Regions from separate parts of the Heyndrickxia sp. MSNUG genome, predicted to be linked through region 1. Evidence: riboswitches for the same ligand, from Rfam matches in the RefSeq annotation. Region 1 holds a riboswitch; each other region holds the start of a gene.
What was found. Region 1 has a riboswitch for lysine ahead of AABM38_RS17785 (aspartate kinase). Riboswitches for the same ligand answer to the same signal wherever they lie in the genome.
Positions count from the first base shown of each region.

Region 2: another riboswitch for lysine. It lies ahead of AABM38_RS20780 (Na+/H+ antiporter NhaC family protein); the one in region 1 lies ahead of AABM38_RS17785 (aspartate kinase).
Region 3: another riboswitch for lysine. It lies ahead of AABM38_RS23805 (transporter substrate-binding domain-containing protein); the one in region 1 lies ahead of AABM38_RS17785 (aspartate kinase).

Region 1 is NZ_CP150978.1:3,519,040-3,527,146, forward strand. It holds gene sdhA (succinate dehydrogenase flavoprotein subunit) at 1-620, opposite strand, end outside; gene AABM38_RS17770 (succinate dehydrogenase cytochrome b558 subunit) at 668-1,276, opposite strand; gene AABM38_RS17775 (YslB family protein) at 1,740-2,195, shown strand; gene AABM38_RS17780 (nuclease-related domain-containing protein) at 2,354-3,352, opposite strand; gene AABM38_RS17785 (aspartate kinase) at 3,691-4,923, opposite strand; lysine riboswitch at 5,116-5,293, opposite strand; gene uvrC (excinuclease ABC subunit UvrC) at 5,365-7,137, opposite strand; gene AABM38_RS17795 (hypothetical protein) at 7,153-8,107, opposite strand, start outside.
Region 2 is NZ_CP150978.1:4,099,425-4,107,531, reverse strand. It holds gene AABM38_RS20795 (YunC family protein) at 1-277, shown strand, start outside; gene AABM38_RS20790 (HD-GYP domain-containing protein) at 509-1,618, shown strand; gene yunB (sporulation protein YunB) at 1,678-2,436, shown strand; lysine riboswitch at 2,502-2,682, shown strand; gene AABM38_RS20780 (Na+/H+ antiporter NhaC family protein) at 3,007-4,593, shown strand; gene AABM38_RS20775 (sodium-dependent transporter) at 4,829-6,334, shown strand; gene AABM38_RS20770 (methionine/alanine import family NSS transporter small subunit) at 6,334-6,441, shown strand; gene AABM38_RS20765 (M23 family metallopeptidase) at 6,471-7,466, opposite strand; gene lipA (lipoyl synthase) at 7,758-8,107, shown strand, end outside.
Region 3 is NZ_CP150978.1:4,781,240-4,789,346, forward strand. It holds gene AABM38_RS23785 (hypothetical protein) at 1-707, shown strand, start outside; gene AABM38_RS23790 (NAD-dependent epimerase) at 704-1,714, shown strand; gene AABM38_RS23795 (amino acid ABC transporter ATP-binding protein) at 1,987-2,730, opposite strand; gene AABM38_RS23800 (amino acid ABC transporter permease) at 2,748-3,491, opposite strand; gene AABM38_RS23805 (transporter substrate-binding domain-containing protein) at 3,555-4,388, opposite strand; lysine riboswitch at 4,500-4,680, opposite strand; gene AABM38_RS23810 (YdeI/OmpD-associated family protein) at 4,882-5,547, opposite strand; gene AABM38_RS23815 (PDR/VanB family oxidoreductase) at 5,606-6,574, opposite strand; gene AABM38_RS23820 (dimethylamine monooxygenase subunit DmmA family protein) at 6,598-7,059, opposite strand; gene AABM38_RS23825 (heme-dependent oxidative N-demethylase family protein) at 7,056-8,006, opposite strand.

The sequences.
Region 1 (8,107 bases):
GTTGTTTTCCCAAAGATAATTCCAGGGCCGCCAGTTGCCATGATAACAGCATCTGCAGCGAACGACTTGATCTCCATTGACGTGAGGTTTTGAGCCGTGATTCCCCGGCAAACGCCATCTTCATCAAGTACAGCACCAAGGAATTCCCAGCCCTCATATTTAGTAACAAGGCCAGCAACCTCATGGCGGCGTACCTGCTCATCCAATGCGTATAAAAGCTGTTGTCCGGTAGTTGCACCGGCAAACGCCGTACGGTGATGCTGTGTTCCTCCGAAACGGCGGAAGTCAAGCAAACCTTCTGGAGTACGGTTGAACATTACGCCCATACGGTCAAGAAGGTGAATGATTCCAGGCGCAGCTTCAGCCATCGCCTTTACAGGAGGCTGGTTCGCAAGGAAGTCCCCGCCGTAAACCGTATCATCGAAGTGCTCCCATGGAGAGTCACCTTCACCTTTTGTATTTACTGCACCGTTGATTCCGCCCTGTGCACAAACAGAGTGTGAACGTTTCACCGGTACAAGAGAGAACAGCTCAACAGGTGTTCCTGTTTCAGCCACCTTTATTGTAGCCATTAAGCCAGCCAAACCGCCGCCGACTACGATAACCTTACCTTTACTCATCGTGACTCACTCCCTTAAATCCATGTCTGTCTTAAATTCCGATCAATTTATACAAATGCCAAGATTGCGCGTACTCCCACGATGGAAAGCGCAATGAATACTCCAATAGTAATGTAAGTGGAAATCACTTGTGCACGAGGCGTTACAGTGATGCCCCAGCTTACGAAGAAAGACCACAATCCATTAGCAAAGTGGAAAGTAGTTGAAATGATACCGATTATATAGAACCAAAGCATAAACGGAGAAGATAGAATGGTCTCCATCATCTGGAAGTTCACATCAGAACCAAAAGCAGCTGCGATACGAGTTTCCCAAACATGCCAAGCTACGAAAATCAGGGTGATGACACCTGAGACACGCTGCAGCATGAACATCCAGTTCCTGAAATAGCCGTATTGCCCTATATTGTTCTTAGCCGTAAAAGCAATATAAAGTCCGTAGATTGCATGGAATAATAGTGGTAAAAAGATAATGAAGATTTCTAAAAAATACCTGAAAGGCAGCTGCTCCATGAAATGAGCCGCTTTGTTAAATGATTCTTCTCCCCCTGTAGCAAAATGGTTGACTACAAGGTGCTGCATAAGGAAAAGTCCTACTGGAATTACACCCAGCAAAGAATGCAGCCTCCGCCAATAAAACTCTTGTTTAACTGCCATATGTATACCCCCCTTGAAATTTGGCCGTGATGTACAGGCTTTTCTCCCCTATTAAACTGACAGTTTGATTAACCCCAACATCATATTACAAAACAAATCTTACAATTATGTGACATGTTCATTTTACTCCCATCATAATAGAGCGTCAAGAAAACGGATACATAAAAAAGTTTATATAGGTAAAATTTTTTAAATATATTGATATTGTAAAAATGCCACTTTCTAATTATTTTAACGTCGGTTAGAGTATATTAAAATAATAGTATTACCTTTTAGATGCCAATGAAATAAATTTCCCGGATGATTAAATTTTAGCTTGTAAAGAATTGGGTATGGTATAAACATGGAAAATAATTATAGAATCTTTCTTGCCCATCTAAAATTTAACAGATTATTAATTTAGAATCGCTGGTAGTTTTTTTGGCAAATTGTTTATAATAGAGTAATAGAAAGAGGGGAGAACATGAGTGAATTAACAACTTCAGAGCAGCAGACTGAAAGCGAGCCACTTTCCGTTTCCGCTTTTGGGTATGAATTAGTCAGAGAAATCCTTTTGCCAGAACTGCTCGGCAAGGATACTGCTGAAATACTCTATTGGGCAGGTAAACGCCTTGCCCGCAAGTATCCATTATCGACACTGGACGAAACAATCCGCTTTTTCCAGGATGCAGGCTGGGGCACCCTTTCAGTTAAGGAAGAAACAAGAAAACAATTGGTGCTGGAACTTGGCAGCGAGCTGATTTCCTCTCGGTTAAAACATAACGCAAACTCCACATTCCAGCTTGAAGCAGGGTTTCTCGCACAGCAGATGGAATTGCAGAAGAATGCTACAGCCGAAGCCTTCGAACACCCCAATAAGCGTTCATTCCGAATCCAATTCACTATTAAATGGGATAAAAATGATTTTGTTACTGAATAATTTTTTCTGAACCTTGCCGGAAGATGAAGACTAGTGGCTTCGGCAGATGGGTCCAAAATGGAATTTCAAAAAGAAAAGTAACATGGCCAGGGCTAATCGCTCTGGCTTTTTAGTGTATTTTATTTACACCTTTATAGTAATTTCAAGGGCAATATCAGCTAATTCTTTTTAGGAGATTTTAAATGAAAGAATGTCTCTTTATCTTTAGGCATATGATAGACTCGTCCTTTCGTTGCTCCAGAGAATGGGAGGTTTAAAGTAGAAAGCAAATTGCCTGATGATCTTGAAGTTGGTAACAGGAGAAAATCCTTAAGTTCTTGATTCGTCATTGTTGGTTTGATTAGTAGAAAATAGTCCAGAACTGCACTATGATGTGCTGCCTTAGATCGTAGCAAACAGTGAGGACAAACCCATATCCATTTCATTCTCTTCATTCCAAAATAAGAGCACGATGGACATTGTACACCCTTTTGGAGATCAGCGGGTGAAAGAGAGTATATCTTGAGGATATCGGGATGAAAAGGAGAATGCTTTTTCACGAGGGTTTTGGAGATTTTTTTCAGGTCTTTATCTTGAAAAAATTCGTTAAAATGATTTGTATCAATTTTCATTATACGATCAACTAAAACATCTCCTTTTACAACATACTTGTAAAGAAAGGGGTCATCCGTCTTAATTATTGTTGAAGAATTACTGATGACAACAAGAGTATGAATCAGGGGCACTTTAAAATTATTAGCTTGAAGCCACCTATTGAAATGCCACTTTTGTTTATTCACCTGAATGACAGGATGATCATATGCCTTTTCTTTATCTTGTTTTGTTTGGATCATTTGCTCAGAATCTTTTTCAAACAAAAGGGCACCGGAATGATTTTTGGTCTCTATTAGAAGGAAATATCGACGGGTTAGAATGAGGGTATCAATTTGAAACTTCCAGGAATCATCTGTTAGCCGCAAATCACGAAGGATCCAATAATCTTTTTCAGGTAAAAAACTTAAACGGTAGTCGGTATTAAGCTCTCCCTTATATCCTGACTTCCATCCTTTATAATCATCCTTGATTAATGGCAGTTTAGAATTATGATCGTATAGTCTGTTAATAAGTGCTTCAAGCTTTCTGAGCCTGATTGGGTAATCCCTATCTTTTATTATCAAAATAGACCTCCTTGACGCTGTTTTTTCTAATTTTCTTTAAAAGAAGGTCAAATTCCTGCCAATATGCCTGAGATATTATGAATTTTCTAAGGCAGAAGAGCCTTTCATACTAAATTCATTAAGTGAAAATTTTTTTCACCAGTTGAACGAACTTTTTTACCAGTTGGATTAGATAATTCACTAGTTGGAAAGGTTTTTTCACCAGTTGAAGCAAAATATTTCACCAGTTGAGAATTCTTCTCCTATAAAACACCCTACCAGCTAAATTTTTAACACAGCCCCACTCCTAAACAACGAAAAAAGCTTCCCGGAATCAATCCCGGAAAGCTTTCACCCATTTACTTCGTTTTAACCGACTCAGAATACAACTCAAACGCTTCATGCAGTGATTCTACCGCATTCACCATCTGTTTTTCTTCGATCACCGTGGAAACCTTGATTTCCGATGTGCTGACCATTTTCACCTGTACGCCGTGGCCTTCTAAAACTTCAAACATTTTTGCGGCTACACCTGGGTTTGATACCATGCCTGAGCCTACAATGGACACTTTAGCCAGGCCTGTTTCTGATTCAATTGCTTTATAATTCAATAATTCCTTATTGCGTTCTAATACATCTAAAGTTTCTGGTAAATCATTGCTTTTGATTGAAAAAGAAATGTTGGCAGAATCTGCTTCTGTCCTGCTTTGGACGATGATGTCAACATTGATGTGGTTTTGAGCCAATGTTGTAAAAATGGTTGATAGTCCCTTCATTGATGTGCTAACTCCAAGGACTGATACTCTTGTAATTTTGTCTTCAAATGCCACTCCACGAACGATTAAATTCTGTTCCATCCCAATTTCCTCCTCGATGATCGTACCTCTTTCTTTTTCCATGCTGGATCTTACCTCAATTGGCAGCCCGTAGTTCTTTGCAAATTCCACCGCTCTTGGATGGAGAACGCCCGCTCCCAGGTTTGCCAGCTCAAGCATTTCATCATAAGAAACACTTAACAGCTTCCTTGCACTTTTCACATACCTTGGATCTGTCGTGAATACACCCGTCACGTCAGTATAGATATCACACTTATCTGCCTTTAACGCTGCTGCCAATGCTACTGCTGTTGTATCAGATCCGCCACGGCCAAGTGTCGTGATCTGGCCATCATCCGTCACTCCCTGGAAACCGGCTACAATAACAACTTTGCCATGCTCAAGGTCGTTTTTAATTCTGTCCGTTTCGATATCTACAATCCTGGCGTTACTGTGAACATCCTCTGTTTTGATTCCAGCCTGCCAGCCTGTATAGGAAACAGCTTCAATACCCATTTGCGCGAGAGCCATAGAATACAAAGCGATGGTTACCTGTTCACCTGTCGTTAAAAGCATATCCATTTCTCTCCTAGATGGAGCGCTCGAAATTTCATTAGCCATGTCAACTAAATGGTCTGTCGTTTTCCCCATCGCGGATACGACAACCACGATGTTATTTCCATTTTGCATTTCTTCAACAGTTCTGCTGGCAGCGTTCTTGATTCTCTCAACAGTGCCAACAGAAGTTCCTCCGAATTTCTGTACAATTAATCCCATTTACCTTCCCCTGCCTTTTCCTTCTTATTTCTGCCTCTATAAAGAGCTTCATGGCAAAATCCGCATATGTATTTTCCCCTAAGGATGTTTTCGCATGACATTCAGATGTGAATATGGACGAAAAATCCTTATAAATACAAAAAAGCAATGAGAGTGTCTCCCATTGCTTGATAAACGCATATATACGCTGCAACATGAGATAGCACTCCAAGATGGCAATCTTGACAATCCAGCGTTTATTCAACGAAGGACCAGCGGGAAAAAGAATAGGCATTCCCCCACTTCGGCGACCATCCCCTTTCAAAGCCCTTCACAGAATCCTATAATTCTCCTGGCTCTTACTCTTGAAGCTCGCACCTCTATCTTCACTTTAATGCTCTAAAGTGATAGCTATATGAAATTTTTTCTTATTATAGCACACTAAAAAATAGATTGCTACCGTTAGTTCTGCAATTTAGTAAACAGTTCCTGCGCTACAATGGACGGCAAACCAGCAGCAATCAATTCCTCAATGGAGGCTTCCCTCATTTTTTTCACGGATCCAAAATGTTTCAGCAGCGCCTTTTTACGCTTCTCGCCAATACCAGGGATATCGTCAAGCAATGATTGAAAAGCACTTTTCCCCCTGAGCTGGCGGTGGAATGTAATTGCGAACCGGTGGACCTCATCCTGGATTCTTTGCAGCAGGTAAAATTCCTGGCTGTTCCTTGGCAGGCTGATCACTTGCAGTGGATTGCCGTATAAAAGCTGGGAAGTCCTATGCCTATCATCTTTTGCCAGACCCGCGATTGGAATATCGAGGCCAAGTTCATTTTCGAGTACATCACGGGCAGATTCGATATGCCCCTTCCCACCATCGATGATAATCAAATCAGGCAGGGGAAGATCTTCTCTCAGGACTCTTGAATACCTTCGCCTTACTACCTCCCGCATCGACTCATAATCATCCGGTCCTACTACAGATTTGATTTTATACTTACGGTATTCCCTTTTTTCAGGCTTGCCGTCTATAAAAACAATCATAGCGGAAACAGGATCGGTCCCCTGGATATTCGAGTTATCAAAAGATTCGATACGGTGTGGCGTGTAAATGCCCATTTGAATTCCAAGATTCTCGACTGCCTTGATTGATCGTTCTTCATCGCGTTCAATCAGTGAAAACTTCTCAGTGAGAGCGATTCCGGCGTTCTTTGAAGCAAGGCGGACAAGATCTTTTTTCTGGCCTCGCTGCGGCTTTAGCACCTTTACTTCAAGCAGCGCTTCGGCCATTTCCGTATCAACGCCTTCAGGGACGAGAACTTCCTTCGGCTTGAAATGCTCATTCTTCGAGTAAAATTGGCCTAGGTAAGTGAGGATGTCTTCTTCCGGTTCATTATGGATTGGGAACATCGAAACCTCTCGTTCAATTAATTTTCCTTGCCTGATAAAAAATACTTGAACACACATCCAGCCCTTGTCCACGACGTACCCAAACACATCGCGGTCGGTAAAGTCAGTCGAGGTCATCTTCTGTTTTTCCATTGTAGCCTCAATATGAACAATTTTATCGCGGAATTCCTTCGCTCTTTCAAAATCCAGTTCTTCAGCAGCCGCGGCCATTTTAGCTGTTAAATCAACTTTAATATCTTTAAAGCCTCCGTTCAGGAAGCGGGTAATTTCATCTGTGATTTTTTTGTACTCTTCCTTGCTTACATCCTTTACGCAAGGCGCGAGGCACTGACCCATATGATAATAGAGACAAACCCGGTCCGGCAGCGTGGAACATTTCCTTAGTGGATAGATCCTGTCCAAAAGCTTTTTCGTTTCATTGGCTGCCTGGACATTCGGATATGGCCCGAAATATTTCCCGCTGTCTTTTTTAACCTTGCGGGTGATGATCAGCTTTGGATGGCGTTCTGCAGTCAGCTTGATAAATGGATAGCTCTTGTCATCTTTTAACATGACATTGTACTTAGGATCATATTTCTTGATCAGGTTAATTTCAAGGACAAGTGCCTCCATATCTGAGGAGGTAACGATATACTCAAAATCTTCTATTTCATTTACTAGACGCAGTGTCTTCCCATCATGTGAGCCGGTAAAATATGAACGAACCCTGTTTTTCAGTATCTTAGCTTTCCCAACATAGATGATGGTCCCCTGCCGGTCCTTCATTAAATAGCATCCTGGCTGTGCCGGGAGAATAGCCAATTTATTCTTTATCTGATCATTCATACTGTTCACCCCCTGTTACGGTGTCCATTTATATAAAATAATTTCATTGTAGACTGGATCGAATATTTTTTCGGAGTCGAAACTCTTTATCTTTTCAACTCTCTGATCTATCTCAATTCCCTGTGCCCTAAAGCCATCGACTACTTTATCAGTCAAATACACTGTTTTATCTTTATATAAGCTCTGGTCATGCAGAAATACTTTATACGTATTGATCCTTTTATGTGAATAAGGCATTTTTAAATACTCCAGGACTCTTGTTTCTTCCCATGTATATAACACAAATTCCTCATTGGTCTCCTCAAGAAAACGGGCAAGCTGGTAAACAGCAGGCTCCTCGTTTGCCTGTGTTTTCACAAGGTTCGCTGAAACCATTGCCTGGGCAATAAGAAGTATGAGAATCAATAAACTGCTATAAATACTTGGGTACCTTTTGAAAAATGCAGACAATACTAAGAAGATAAGTATCACTGCCACGGGCAGAATATGTCTGGCCTTATCGATATTTTGAGCAAACAGTGCCCATATGCCATATGCAGACATCATCAAGACACCTAAAGTGAAAGGCATATTCTTAAAAAGCTTACTTTTTGTTCCCGGCCAAAAAATGAATAGGCCGATAACTATATATAATACCATCAAAACATGTGTTCTTGAAAATATTCCCCACCAAAAAATGTTGGTAAACAAGAATATTTTTATTCTGGCAATAATCGATAGGTCATTTGAGGCCGTTGTTCCGCCCCATTCTTGAAAATGGCCGCCAGTAAACCCAAAGGCAAGTTCCAGAAAATTAGCAATTCCGCCTTCTGTCATGATTAGCCCGCCAATCCAGATTAACTGGAACACACCTGCAGCGAGAGTATATGTTAATAGTCCGGAGAATCCAATTTGATGATCTTTCCATTTTTTATAAAAGAGATAAATCATCCCTGCACCCAAAGGAATATAGCTAAGCCTGATCCCCAGG
Region 2 (8,107 bases), 580 kb from region 1:
TTTATGCATAACCGTCAGATTGCCTAAAACCAATCTGCTTGTAGTTACAGGAGATCACGGCTATATTATGTGCGGCGCTCTTGATGTCGCGCTTCTGAATGAAAAGCTTAAGAGCAGGAAAGTCATTGCCGGCAGAGCCGTTGGTGTTAAAACAATTGAAGAGTTGCTTGAAGCACCATTAGAGTCAGTTACATTCGAAGCTGAGAACACGGGGGCAATAAAGGGCATGGTCGGCAAGGAAGCTTTGCTGCTTATGAATGAAAGACAGCCTGATTAGGCTGTCTTTTTGCTTTGAATTGAAGGAGATCCCATTCTTCCGATTATTTTCCCAATGTAAAAATATTCATAATACCATAACCAATCGATAAATAGATGTGTTAAAATGTAAGAAATAATTGTCGTATTATGTAATATTTTCTTGCTGAACGCTAAGGTCTTTTTCGTAAACCTCGTGGCAAAGCACCTATTTCGAAAAAGCCAAAAACAAACCGATAAAGTGGGAATTGACATGAGACTGGTAGCCACCACTTCAGTGAATGAAGGAGCTTTACTTGGAAAAGCCATTTATAATGACCAGGGGCAGATTCTTTTAAACGTGGGAGCGCGGCTTGAGAGGAAAATCCTTAACCGGTTAATGGAATTTGGTATTGATTTTCTATATATAAAGGATCCTGATACTGACGATCTTCTCCTTTCAAATTCGATTTCTGATGAATTGCGTGTGAATGCCATCAAATCGATTGGAGAGTCGTTTAAGCAAATTCAAAATGATACAACGATTTCGCATTCCTTTGTGCTTGAAAAATCGGCAAAAAAGTTCAAAAAATTGATTAGTATTTTGCTAGATGAACTTCAAAGCAGCAGGGAACTGCTCAATATGCTTTCAGATGTTTTCATGCACGATCACTATATATTTTCGCACTCGCTAAATGTAACGCTATATGCCCTGGCAATCGGAATTGAAATGAAACTAACTCCAAAGGAACTGGAGCAGCTTGGACTTGGAGCTATTTTGCATGATGTAGGAAAAATGAAGGTGCCTGAAGAAGTGCTGACAAAACCTGGACGGCTGACAGGGGAAGAATTCCAGATTATCAAGGCACATGCCGAGGATGGATTCCAGCTGCTGCGGAATATCCCAACTGTTCCATTAATTGTTGCTCATTGTGCCTTCCAGCATCACGAGCGCATGAATGGTTCAGGTTATCCTCGCGGCTTAAAAGGCGATGAGATTCACCTGTTTGGACGGATTCTTGGGGTGGCGGATGTCTTTGATGCTGTCACGTCAAACCGAGTGTACAGGCCCGCTATGCTGCCGCATGAAGGTCTGGAAATCCTTTATTCGGGTTCAGGCACCCTTTTTGACCCGAAGGTGGTCGATGCTTTCCGCAGAGCTGTAGCTATCTATCCTATTGGCTTGACAGTTCTTTTAAGTGATGGACGGAAAGGGGTAGTCGCTGCCCAGAATCCAGGGCTGAGCGAACGGCCGGTTGTCAGGATCCTGGAGGAAAACGGCTTGCGGGTCGCGCCTTACGAAATCAATTTGAAGACGAATTTATCGTTGATGATTGTAAGCTGTGACACAATCCTAAAGTATGAGTATGCCAACAATTATTAGATTTTAAGGCTAGTTCCCCCCTTTAAAGCATACATATAGCTTTAGAGGGGGGATTTGTTTTGCCAAAATTCGGCCGGCGGCTGCCTCGGAAAGGACCTTTGCCTTTCAGGTATGTGTTCCTGCTGACATTCGTCTTTTTTTCCTTTTCAACAGCAGCGGGACTGTGGATTATAGATAAGGGGATCGAGCCTACGCTGATGAGCTATGCCGAATCTCAAACAAGAAAAATCGCCACGCTTGTAATTAATAAGGCGATCAATAAGAAAATCGCCAATGGTATGGATATTGATAAGGTGATAGAGTTTGTGCCGGTAGATGGAGGGTCTTCTACAGTAGTGAAATTCAATACTGAGATCATTAATCGTGTAAAAGCAGAAACGACTAACCTTGTGCAAATGAATTTGAAGGAAGCCGAACGAGGGAATCTCGCATCGCTTGAAATGCTCTCGGATATTGAAATTGTCACGGATGAAGAGGAAAAGAAAGAAGGAATCATTTATTATGTGCCTTTAGGGCAAGCCACCAATAATGCGCTTTTAGGGAATATGGGGCCAATGATACCAGTGAAATTCAATGCTATTGGTGATGTAACGTCGGATATTGTGTGGGAAACAGAAGAACATGGAATCAATAACTCACTCGTGAATGTTTCTGTTAGGGTTAAAGTAAATGTCCAAATAATTATCCCGTTTGCAACGAAAATAGCGACTGTTCAGGAAGATATTCCAATTGGAAGCTTTTACTATCCTGGAAAAGTTCCTCAATTCTATAATGGCGGCGGTGATTCTTCACCTTCAATTGAATTACCTGGCGAATAAAAATGGTTGTCACGATAACGATATTGTTATACTATGAAATCAATTGAATAATAACCTTATCATTCCGGTGGGGTAGAGGAGCAAAATTAATTAGTAGGCTGTGTGAGGATGACAACGTTGACCACAGCTAAAAGGGAGTTTTGCCGAAGCAATCTAAATGAGTCACATTTATTTTGCTGGGGGTACTTTGAACAAGAGTATCACTGTCATTATGGGGATATCTCATAATGGGGAGCTACAGATCGTGATGGAGAAACTAGTTGCTTTAAAGAGTAACGATAGGATTTTCTCTATCGTTGCTCTTTTTTGTATTTGGCTCTGTTAAACAAGGCTGTTGATTTCCGTTCCAGGCGCTTCGCTTTCCGCGGGGCTGGCGCTGAGCCTCCTCGTCGCTTCGCTCCTGCGGGGTCTCATCTGACCAGCTGCGCCCGCAGGAGTCTACGCGCCTTCCACTACAATCAACAGGGTATTAAAAATCAACATTCAGCTTTAACAGAGCCTTGTATTTATGGACTTGTAGCTCTTTTCATGGAAACAGTTTCCCCCTGTCAAAAACAAGGAGGAGAAAAAATGGAGAACACAATATATTCATTATTGCCGCCATTGTTGGCAATTTTAATGGTAGTCATCACAAGACGGGTGCTGTTGTCATTAGGGACAGGCATAGTGGCTGCAGCGTTACTGCTTGCTGAATTCAAAATTGGCGAAACATTATCGATCATCGGAGATGCCATAAAAGGGATTTTCATCGCTGATGGAGAGCTGAACACTTACAGTTTATATATCATCCTGTTCCTTTTGCTATTAGGTATTATTACTGCATTCATTTCTATTTCCGGTGGAAGCCGTGCATTTGGCGAATGGGCGATGAAGCGTGTTAAAACAAGAGTTGGCGCACAGCTTGTGGGTGCATTTCTAGGTATTATTATTTTTATCGATGATTACTTCAATGCACTGGCTGTAGGACAAATCACTCGTCCAATTACTGACCGCCAAAAGGTATCACGGGCAAAGCTTGCGTACATTATCGATTCGACATCTGCTCCTATGTGTGTCATTTCACCTATATCCAGCTGGGGCGCCTATATCATTGCTTTGATTGGCACAATACTTGCTGCTCACGGTGTTAAGGAATACAGTGCATTTTCGGCATTCATGCAGATCGTTCCAATGAATTTTTACGCTTTAGCTGCACTTATTATGGTCTTTATTGTGGCGCTTCGCAATGTTGAAATTGGGCCAATGAAGGTCCATGAGCAACGTGCTTTTGATGAGGGGATTGTAGTTAATCAAAGTAAACCGGTACCAGGTGAATTAAAAGATGACCTTCCTACCAGTACCACTGGAACAGTTGGGGATCTAGTATGGCCCATTGCGGCACTTGTTGTTGGGACAATCGGTACAATGATGTGGACAGGCTTAAGCGCAGTTGAAGGCAAAGCGACAATCTTTAAAATTCTTGAAAATACAGATGTAACAAAATCTCTTGTTACAGGTGGCTTGCTCGGACTTGCTGTCGCCTTGATTCTTTTTGTAAGACAAGCTGTAATGTTAAAAGGCGTGAATGCAAATGTATTTGGTAAAGGATTGCTAGAGGGTATCAAATCAATGCTTCCAGCGATCTATATTTTACTTTTTGCCTGGGTAATTGTTGATTTAATCGGAAGACTTGAAACAGGAAAATATCTTTCTGGAATTGTGGAAAGCTCAAATATGAATGTTTCTTTCCTGCCTTTCCTTCTGTTCTTAGTCGCTGGAATCATGGCATTCTCAACAGGAACCTCTTGGGGGTCATTTGGAATCCTGCTTCCAATCGCTGGGGACATTGCAGCGGCATCTGATATTAGCATGCTTCTGCCTGCATTGGCGGCAGTATTAGCTGGAGCAGTATTTGGGGACCACTGTTCACCGATTTCCGATACAACGATTCTCTCATCTACGGGTGCTGGATCAAATCATATGGACCATGTCATGACTCAGCTGCCATATGCGCTGATTACGGCGGCAATCTCGGCTGTTGGATTCCTTGTCATTGGATTCACTGGCAGCACTATTGCTGCACTTGCAGTGGTGGTAATCCTGCTGGCTGCCTTCGCATTCATCTTTGGAAGCAAACCGCAGGAAGAAAAAACATTAAAAGAAAATCTTGCAGAATAACTTTTAAGCTGTCTGATGATCAGACAGCTTTTTTCAATAAATGGAAAAAGGTCCATACCTTAATGTGTATTTCACGTAGTTGGGAAAATATTATTTGCTAAAAATTTATTATTATCAAAATAATATTTTGACAAGCAATTAAAAACTAGCTATACTATTTTTAGACTAAATAATCAGAAAATATAAAACTTTCTAATTCATTTTCCATGGAATTAGAAAGGGAGGGGGATTTATAATGGAAAATCGTCCACAGTGGGGAACCAGGTCGGGATTTATTCTTGCAGCAATTGGTTCTGCAGTAGGGTTGGGAAATATTTGGCGCTTTCCCGCAGTAGCGTATGAGAATGGAGGAGGAGCCTTCTTTATTCCTTATTTATTCGCTTTGCTGACAGCAGGCATTCCGTTGCTGATTCTTGAATTTACAATCGGGCATAAGTATAGAGGATCTTCACCATTGTCTTTCGCACGTATGAATAAGAAATGGGAATGGCTTGGCTGGTGGCAGGTTGCTGTTTCTTTTGTCATCTCAACTTATTATGCCGCTATCATTGCATGGTCAGGTTCATATGCATTCTTCTCATTCGGAGAGAAATGGGGAAAAGATTCTGAGGGTTTCCTTTTCGGCAGCTACCTGAAGCTGGCTGACAAAGCAGGGGATGTAGGCGGGATTGTCCCAGGAGTATTTTGGCCTATGGTTCTTGTGTGGGGAATTACATTCTTTGTTCTTTTGAAAGGGATTAAAAAAGGGATTGAAGTGGCAAACAAAATCATGATCCCAACACTTGTAGTTCTTTTCATGGTCATCGTTGTCAGAGCCTTGACTCTTGATGGTGCTGCTCAGGGACTTGATGCTTTCTTCAAGCCGAATTGGGATACGATTGCTGACCCTAAGGTATGGGTTGCTGCTTATGGTCAGATTTTCTTCAGCTTATCAATCGGTTTTGCTATTATGATTACTTATTCAAGCTATCTTCCTAAGAAAACAGATTTAACAAACAGTGCATTTATCACTGGTTTTGCAAACTCTGGCTTTGAGCTTTTAGCTGGTATTGGTGTATTCGCAGCATTAGGATTCATGGCTCAGCAGGCAGGAGTGCCTGTAAGCGAAGTTGTAGCTGGCGGTGTAGGATTGGCATTTGTTGTCTTCCCGCAGATTATCAGTGAGTTCCCAGCATTTAATGGACTATTTGGCTTCTTGTTCTTTACATGTCTAGTTCTAGCAGGATTGACATCATTAATTTCGATCGTGGAAACTTTTGTTGCTGGTGTACAGGAAAAGTTCAAAGTCAGCAGAACAAAGGCCGTTCTAGTGGGCGGAGGATTATCTTCTTTATTCTCAATCCTGATCGCAACTAAAGGCGGTTTATACTTCCTTGATTCAGCAGACTATTTCATCAATCAATTCGGAGTTGCTTTGGCAGGACTTGTAGAGGTTGTCGCTGTTGCGTGGGTAATGAAAGAATTGAAGAACCTTCAAAAGCATACAAACGAAATTTCAGATGTAATGGTAGGTACATGGTGGAGAATTTGCCTGGGTGTGATCACTCCTATCGTATTAGGCTACATGATGGTTCAAAACATCATTACGAACATCAAGGAAAACTATGGAGGATATCCAACTGGCTTCCTTCTATACACAGGATGGGGAGTAGCCATCGGGGCAATCGTCTTAGGATTCGTCTTTGCGGCAATTAAGTGGGATAAAGATATTTCAGTTTCCTCTAAGGGGGTTTCTCAATAATGTCAGGCAGCGCTATTGCAATGATGCTTATTGGTATGGTAATTATTTGGGGCGGCCTAGCAGCAAGTGTAGCTGTGGCTGTAAAAAAAGGGAAAGAATCAAATTAGGTTAAAGAGGGCTGCCATTGGCAGCCCTTTTATTTTTTCTTAATTCTTGCCCGTTCCTGTCTTGCCCACATTTTCAAATGAGGGTATGGATCAAAGGACCATTCCGTATAGCCGTTATCCTTATACATTCCATAGTGCAGGTGGGGAGGGAATTTCCCGGACGTTCCAGGAGGTCCGTATCCAGAGCTTCCTACACCGCCGATGACCGTTCCAGGTTCAACGATTTGGCCGACCTTCAGATCCTTCGTAAATCCGCTTAAATGGGCAAAATAATGGTAGGTGTTGTTGATGTCACGAATACCGACCCGCCAGCCGCCATATTTGTTCCAGCCCTTCATCTCGACGATTCCATACCCTGTCGCGCGAACAGGGACACCATAGCCTGCAAAAATATCGGTGCCTTCATGAATCCTTCTGCCCCCCCATCCGCGGGCATCGCCCCAGGTGTTGTTATAGCTATGGTTGCTCCTTAAAGGCAGCGGGAACGAATGGGTATCTAGATTAAGTCTGCCAAAATGTCTGTAAACCATAGCTTTTCCGATGATGATTCCCACTGTTTTATCACGCTTATAGTAATTCCAAAGACCAATTTTAATGTTTTCCTGATCCGTCCCGTAATGAAGGAGGTATTGAGCAAATGCCTGCAGTACATCTTCGTCGTCACTGATGCTTGCTTTGCCGTCACCATTGCCGTCAAAACCGATTCCATTGAAAAATTGAATGGAGACTGGATTGTTATCTTGTAAGTTGGGATTCAGCAATCCTGCCCATTCTTCAGGTTTAAAATAAACACCGGCAATTCCCTCCGCCTTTGGCAAATCCTTTCGTGCCTGGCGGACATTTCGCTCATACTGGTCTACTGCGGCAATATAGTACCAGGGGATATGGGTAACAGCTTCTACACGGGTATATAATTCCATTCTTTTTTTATAAACATCCTCATCCTGCTCGGCTGCTGATACATTCTCAACAGAGAGGGCAGGGCATAATAAAAAAAGAACGATAACTGCATAAAGGAATTTCACCGTAATCCTCCCTTCAGATTTTGCTCCATTAGTGTCCAGCTTCAGTGGCTAGTTTGTTTTACATGATGGTCCTGTTGATCCCTTTTTCATGGACTGGCCAGCACACTTACGCTTTTCTTGTTATAGTTTGTGATGATGGGGATTTTTCATAAATATCAAATAATGGTAATCGCAAAGCTAACGTACTTGTCGTGTGTTTTTCATTATGTTAAAGTGACATCAGAAGCTGTAAATCGGCCTTGATTTTTTCATGGTGTTCTTGATGTAGTGCAGCAGGAATGGAGTGAAATTATGAGCAAAAAAGAGGTACAGAGAAAGCCTGAATGGCTGAAAATAAAGTTGAATACGAACGAAAATTATACTGGCTTGAAAAAGATGATGCGGGAGAAAAGCTTACATACTGTTTGTGAAGAAGCGAAATGCCCAAATATCCATGAATGCTGGGCAGTAAGAAGGACTGCCACTTTCATGATCCTCGGTGATGTATGTACGCGTGCATGCCGTTTCTGTGCGGTTAAAACAGGCCTTCCAACTGAACTCGACTGGCAGGAACCAGAAAGAGTAGCTGATTCAGTCGTACTTATGAACCTGAAGCATGTCGTTGTTACAGCTGTAGCGAGAGATGATCTGAAGGATGGAGG
Region 3 (8,107 bases), 1.3 Mb from region 1:
ATCAAGGCGCCGTATACCGAATTAGTGAAGAAAAATGTGTGAAGATTTATGGAAAACCAGAACACTGCCAACAAGAGAAAGAAGTTTTGTTATCAAACCAACATTTATCTTTCATCCCAAAGGTATATGAAACAGGTGCCAATTATATTGTAATGGAATATTTATTGGGACCTAATTTAAACGAATACCTAAAAAAACAATCCAATCTCACCGTCGATATTACCACGCGCCTTCTAAACATTTTAAACACAATGAAAAAATCAGGTTTCAAACAGATAGATGCCCCGTTAAGGCATATTTTTGTAACCAATCAAGGTTTCAAATTTGTTGATCATGTCTATTCATACTCCCGGCTACAAGATCGACCGCTTGAGTTATTCCAAGACCTTCATGAAAGAGATTTTTTAACCCCTTTCCTTGAACAGGTAAAGGCAATCGACCCTAAAACTTATGCTAACTGGATAAGCAAACCTATCCTGATTCCAAAAGAAGAGCCTGAAGCCATGACAGTAATAGCGGAAGAAAAACAAAAAACCAGGAAAGTAAAAACGATTGAACACAGGAGCAAAAATCAATCGTTTAAGGAAAAAGATGTCCAATGGAAGCGCATAAATGAAAAGCACATTGAAAGAGACCTTCAAAGGAAGACAAAAAGTGGCTGGTTTAGAGATAATTATCGAAATCAGGCAAGGAATGGCAGAAGATGAGTATTGTCATAACAGGTGCAGCGGGCTTTATTGGCTTTCATCTGTCTAAACGATTGTTATCGCAAAATTATCACGTTATTGGGATCGATAATCTTAATGAATATTATGATGTGCAATTAAAGGAAGATCGGTTAAGGCAATTAGAAGAACACGCCAATTTCAAGTTCTTTAAAATAGATTTGGCAAACAAAGAAGAATTACATTCCATTTTTCACACTCACACAATTGAGGTCGTGATCAACTTAGCCGCTCAAGCTGGAGTTCGTTATAGCCTTAACAATCCACATTCCTATGTTCATTCAAATTTGTTGGGATTTTTAAATATTTTAGAGGCATGCAGATATTATCCAGTAAACCACCTGATTTATGCCTCATCAAGCTCCGTCTATGGTGCAAACTCTAAAATCCCCTTCTCAGCCAATGACTCTGCTGATCACCCTGTAAGCATTTATGCTGCTTCTAAAAAAGCAAACGAATTAATGGCACATACCTATAGCCACTTATATGGAATTCCAACAACAGGACTTCGTTTCTTTACAGTGTATGGTTCTTGGGGAAGGCCAGATATGGCCTATTATTCATTTACTAAGGATATCTTTGAAGGCAACCCAATAAAAGTTTTTAATGATGGAGAGATGAGCAGGGACTTTACTTTTATTGATGATATCGTTGAAGGGATTGTCAGGCTGCTCCATCGTCCGCCAAAGCCAAATAAGGATTGGAATCGTGAAAATCCTAATCCCAGTTCTAGTTATGCTCCATATAAAATCTATAATATCGGCAACAATAACCCTGTGAAGCTGCTTGATTTTATTCGCATCCTCGAAGAAAAAATCGGTAAAAAGGCGAATAAGGTTTTTTTACCGATGCAGCCAGGCGATGTAAAGATGACCTATGCAGATATTACAGAATTGCAGAAGGATGCAGGCTTCTCTCCTTCCACACCATTAGAAACTGGTTTAGAGTTTTTTGTAGAATGGTACAAAAAATATCATCTGAACCAATAAATGCATCGAAAAAAGAGGCTTCTCAACAGGTCGTTCATACGATCCTCTTTGAGAAGCCTTTTCGTGTATTTTATATATTGGCTCTGTTAAACAAGGCTGTTGATTTTCGTTCCATGCGCTTCGCTTTCCGCGGGGCTGGCGCTGAGCCTCCTCGTCGCTTCGCTCCTGCGGGGTCTCATCTGACCAGCTGCGCCCGCAGGAGTCTTCGCGCCTTCCACTACAATCAACAGGGTTTAATATCAACATTCAACTTCAACAGAGCCTATATATTATTAATATACTTCAACAAAGGTACGTTTAAGAAACTCTCTCGTACGGTCTTGCTTAGGATTATTGAAGATTTGCTCAGGGCTTCCTTCCTCGGCAATAACTCCCTTATCCATGAACACGACACGGTCTGATACTTCCTTTGCAAATTCCATCTCATGGGTAACGATCAGCATCGTAAGACCTGATTCAGCAAGTTCCTTCATTACCTTTAGAACTTCTCCTACCATTTCCGGATCAAGAGCAGAAGTTGGTTCGTCAAACAACATGACATCTGGCTCCATCGAAAGTGCTCTGGCAATCGCCACACGTTGCTTTTGTCCTCCGGATAGCTGCTTTGGTTTTGCGTTAATATATCGATCCATCCCAACGACCTTAAGATATTTCATTGCTACCTTTTCAGCTTCATCCTTTGAACGTCCCAACACTTTGATCTGGCCCACTGTACAATTATTCAGGACATTATGGTTATTAAATAAGTTAAACTGCTGGAATACCATTCCTAAATGTCTGCGGTAGGTTGGGATATCATGCTTATCATCGAGGATATTCTCTCCATTATAGATGATCTGTCCTCCGCTTGGTTTTTCCAAAAGGTTGATACAGCGAAGAAGAGTTGATTTTCCTGATCCTGAAGAGCCGATTATACTTACGACTTCCCCTTTATTGACCGAAAAGTTGATGTCTTTTAAAACTTCATGTGTTCCAAAGGATTTGTTTAGATGTTGAATATCAATGACCTTTTCCATACTCTCTCCTCCTTCTTCTATAACTTATTTGCCGTCGGTGATTCCTCTCCGAGCATCATCGTGTAATTGTCCGGTCCTTCCAATTTGCGTTCCAAATAAAGCAGGATTCTTGTGACGATAAATGTCATGACAAAATAAAGTACACATGCTACAAAAAATGACTCAAAGTATCTAAAGTTGTTACCGGCAACTGATTTTGTTAAGAAATACAATTCTGATACGGATATAACGTTAAGGACGGATGTATCTTTGATATTAATGACAAACTGATTGCCCGTCGCAGGCAAAATATTTCGAACGACCTGCGGCAATACGACGTTCATCATGGTTTGGAAATGATTCATGCCAATTGCCTGTGCAGCCTCGAATTGGCCTTTATCAACAGAAACAATTCCGCCTCGAACGATTTCTGCCATGTATGCTCCAGTATTGATTGATACGACAATGAGTGCTGCTGCCATTACGTCGATATCCACTCCAAATGCTAAGGCCGAACCATAATAAATGACCATAGCCTGAACAATCATTGGGGTACCGCGAAAGAATTCGATATAAACAGATAAAATGAAATTAATGACTCTTAGTACTATTTTTTTTATTCCGCGTTCTGGTACAGGAATGGTGCGAACCACTCCTGCTATAAGACCAATGATTGCACCTAAGATGGTTCCAATCAGAGAAATATATAGTGTGACACCTGCTCCGCGAAGGAACATAGGCCAGTTTTCCGAAATGATCTTTACGATCCACTCTAAGCTCATTTTTCTCCCCCTTTATACCATCATAAAACCGACTGTACGTATACAGCCGGTTTTACGTCATCCTTATTCTGCTGCAGGCTGGTTCTTAATCGCTTCATCCATGATTTTCGTTTGTTCTTCCTCAGAGATGCCTTTTAAGATTTCATTGATTTTTCCTGTTAACTTGCTGCCTTTTTCAAGACCTACGGCGATTGCAGTATCGTCCTCTGATGTTTTGAACCCATCCTTGAATTCAACCATTGCTAAGTTTTCGTTTGCGCCAGAAGCACTTACCGCTTCAGGGCGTTCTGAAACGTATCCATCAATGATTCCTGATTCAAGCGCAACCCTCATTGCCGGGAAGTTATCCATTGCCGTCGCTTTGGATACTCCTTCAATTTGATCGATTACTGAATAGTGGAATGTATTTAATTGAGCAGTGATTTTCGCACCTTTAAAATCCTGGATTGAAGTAGCCCCTTCGTACTTTCCGCCCTTTTTAACTACCATTACTAGATTTGATTTATAATAGTTATCCGAAAAATCGATTGTTTCTTTTCGTTCTGCAGTTGGTGACATACCTGCGATGATCGCATCAATTTTGCCTGAAGTTAAAGCTGGAACAAGGCCATCCCACTCCGTTTTAACAATCACTAATTCTTTGCCTAAACCATCTGCAATCTTTTTAGCGATTTCCACGTCATAACCGCCGGCATATTCTGATGTTCCAGCAATTTTGACACCGCCATTTGAATCGTCCTTCTGCGTCCAGTTAAATGGTGCATAACCAGCTTCAAGACCTACTTTGAATGTATTTTCATCAGATGAGCCAGACGCTTCATCCTTGCTTCCACACCCTGCCAATAGAATCATTGCTGAAAGCAGCAATACTAGAAATAATGATACTTGTTTTCTCATGTCCGTTTCTCCTCCTTGTTGTTTTTAGAGCTTTTTTTACAAACAAAAAGCGACCTGAGATAAACTCAGGTCGCACTATTTATAGATGCCCTAAATTCCTCTCTTTTCCCTAAATGAGATAGCACAACTCAATAAACTGGGTGTTTATTGAGACAGTCCTGCAGCTCTTAACTGCAGACCCAGCAAGTAATACTGAGAATATTACAAACTTCGGCGACATTTCCTTCTCCCTGGCATCATAGCTTCTCATGCTCCGCTAAGGACTGTTAAATATCGCGCCTCTACCTCACTAGTAAAAGTGAGGTGTAAATATTAAATTATATTAACTAGGCTACAATAAGCTGTTAATTCTGTCAATCTAGTTCTTTTTGAAAAACCAGAAGGATGCGATTCTACATGGCGAGTAAAATCAATGTGTTTTCCCCTGTTTAACCTACTGGAATCAAGCACTTCCGTATTACATTGGCCTCTCTATTACAGGATGCGTTTCCCATTATTTTCTACTATATAAATCCCGGCTCTTGAACCCTGCTCCAAGAATCATTTTCATTTCCTCTCGCCTTTTCGCTTTCGTTGCTTCTTGTTTTGCGCTGTATACAAAACGGGCCCAATCCTTGCGGTATCCTGGTGTGAGGGACTGGTAGAACGCAAGTAATGCTGGATTATCCAACAAATCTTTTTCTATTTCCGGAATCAGCTCAATGTAATCATCAACGCACTGACTCGCTTTACCAGAAGGCTGACTTTTTCTAGCTTCCTCTTTGAGGCCAACCACTGTAAAAGTATCATCCAATCCAACCATACGGGCGAATTTGATCGTGCTTGTCCCAATATAACCATTCTCATCAACGCCTATGCCAGGAAAAATCTCATCACGATGAATAAAGGTTGGGTATACTTTATTCCCTTTTTTAGGATAAGCTAAATAGATATACCCCTTTTTATTTAAACAATTATTCTTGATCACCGTATTTACGATCCTTTTAAAAGCTTCCAGATCAAGCACAAAAGCAAAAATCAGATCATACGATTGATTCTTGTTCAGCGCTGTATCATAACCTTCAAGTTCCGCTAAATAGTCCGAACCCTCTGGGACATTCAAGACTGCCGTTTTTTTATATTTTTGCAAGTTAAGTTTTTCTACAATTGTTTTCGCCATATTTTCCACCTTCTGCTTTAATCCTGAATACAGTAATTCCAGAATGTTAATCTAACCGTTACAAATCCAGCACTAACCTGCCATTCCCGCGCGATACACAACTAAGCATGGACTGTTTTGAACATTGCTGATCTTCCGTTAAAAAGGAATCGAAGTGAACAATCTGTCCTTCGACCACCTTGATTTCACAAGTCCCGCACCCGCCTGCACGGCAGGAGTATGGAACCTTGATCCCATTTTGAAGGAGCACTTCCAATAGTGAAGCATTTTCAGGAACCTCAAGCTGTTTTTTGCTTCTTTTTAGTATTGCCTGGAAAGCATTCTGTTCCTTCTTTGCCGGCGGAGCAAATCGTTCGACATGAATGTTGAACGACGGATAGCCATATGATTTTGCTGCGTTTGTGAAATCTTGAATCATGTTCTCGGGACCACAAAAATACACATGCGTCCCTATCCGATGATTCAAAAGCTGTGTTGGCAATAAACGTTTATTGCCCTCGCCATTTGAAAAATAAAAGTGGCATTGATCTGGATAGGTCTTGCTTAAGAATCCATAAAAAGCACACTGGTCCTTTGACTTCGCTGCATAATGCAGTTCGAAAGAAGAATTTTTTTCAGCCAGCTCTGCCATCATCGATAAAAAGGGAGTGATCCCAATCCCCGCTGCATAGAACACATTATGTTTTGCTTGAAAACTTAATGGAAAGTAATTCTTTGGGTAGCTTATGGGTAATACATCACCTATTTTAACATTTTGATGCCAGTAACGAGAGCCGCCAGTTGAGTCTTTAGCCAAGCGGACCGCTATTTCAAACATACTTGCCTCAGCATTTAGGTTAAAAATAGAATAATGCCTTTCCAATGTACCTGAAGAATGTGGCAAAAAGGTTGTTATATGCGAACCACCGCTAAAGGAAGGAAGCTGAGAGTAATCAAATGCTTGTAAGGTGAACCTTTTAATCGCGGAAGTCTCTTCTACAATATTTCTTACACGTACTTGTAATATTGGATTTCGACGCAAAACCATGCTCCTCCAGTTTGACCAAATGATTATTTTATAGAAGTATAGCCAAGATAGGCCTCAAGACGGCGGGAATAATGACTGGAAACCTCAAGGTCAACTGCACAATGAATACAGATGATATGCAGTTCATCTTCTACATCATTCACACCATGACATTTACAGCAAATTACCCTCGTACTTACAGGTCCCTGTACGTTCAATTGCATTTCATGATCAGAAAAGCCTGCTTCCAAGGCTAGATTTTTCAACCGGTTTATAAATTCCAACTCACCAGATACATATAAATACGTTCCCATTTTCTGCTGATTGAGCCAAAGCCTGAGGAAGGAATCGGATTCATGATCTATTACCATGAAATCAAAAGGGACTTTATTTTCGATTGCTTGTTGAACGGGAATATATAAAGGCTCTGCACTTTTTGAATCGGCACAGAATAAATATTTTCTTTTCCCCTTAGTAAATGAAAACTCCTTTTGTAACCCATTCATCTCTTTTTCATTTCCTCTTCCAAATAGTCAAGTACCTGATTCCGATACAATGAAATTCCTTTATAGTCAGCAATAAAGTCTGGGAGTTCATGGAGGATCGAATAAAATTGTTCTAGCCACGGAGTATGCCGAATGAACCTTTCTAAAGGCAGCATGTGTGAATGGATGGTAAATAAAATACCGTTGCTTTTTGGCAGACGGAAAAGCTTTTGAACCTCAACCCTTAAATGAACAAGTTCTCCGGCATTTTCCTTCGTCACCTGCTTCCTGGCCTGACCCCATTCTGAAAATGTTTCAAGTGAAGTATCTAGTCGGTTACCTGCCATGAGTGACCAGTTCTTCCTCCCCCAGGGAGTACCTGCCTCGATTCGCATTAAAAATTGCAGAATTCGATCATCCAGGTCATCAGTCCGAAAGCCGGGAATTGGTGCATGAATTTCTTTAAAAGACATACCCAGGTCAAAATACAAAGACCAATTTGCCGGAAAGCAAAGCTGACCAGCATCTAAAAACAGGTTGCCATCCCGCTGCATCATCAAGATCAAATCCTCTTGAACATGCCTGCCAATAAAATCTAAAGGCTCCATTCCAAGAGTTGAATTGTCTCCAAATGTAAAGGCGATCTTTTCTTTTGTCTGGACGTTGGAAAATAACCACTTATTATCTCTTTTTTGCAATGTGAATTTATCAGGATAAAAAGTAACTAGATGATCCAAAATCAAATCAACCACTTCCCATTGTGCATTCAAAGTGTGCGGTAACGAATGGCAGCATCGTTCAGGGTGCTGGGAAAGCAGCTCTCTTTTTAGGTTGATTTCTTTTAAATAGTCGTCTGTTAGCTCAATTGAATTCGGCGGATTTAATTGAGTGGCATTATTCGAGTATCGGTAGACATCACTATCCCCAAAAGGGTAAGGAAAAGAAGATACATCTTCATTTGTCGTCATAAATTCACCTGTTTTCAGAATTTTCTTTTACTTATACTATACAAAAAAATAGCTAAGATATCACTGAATAATCAATTACTGTTCTGAACACGGATTAGTGA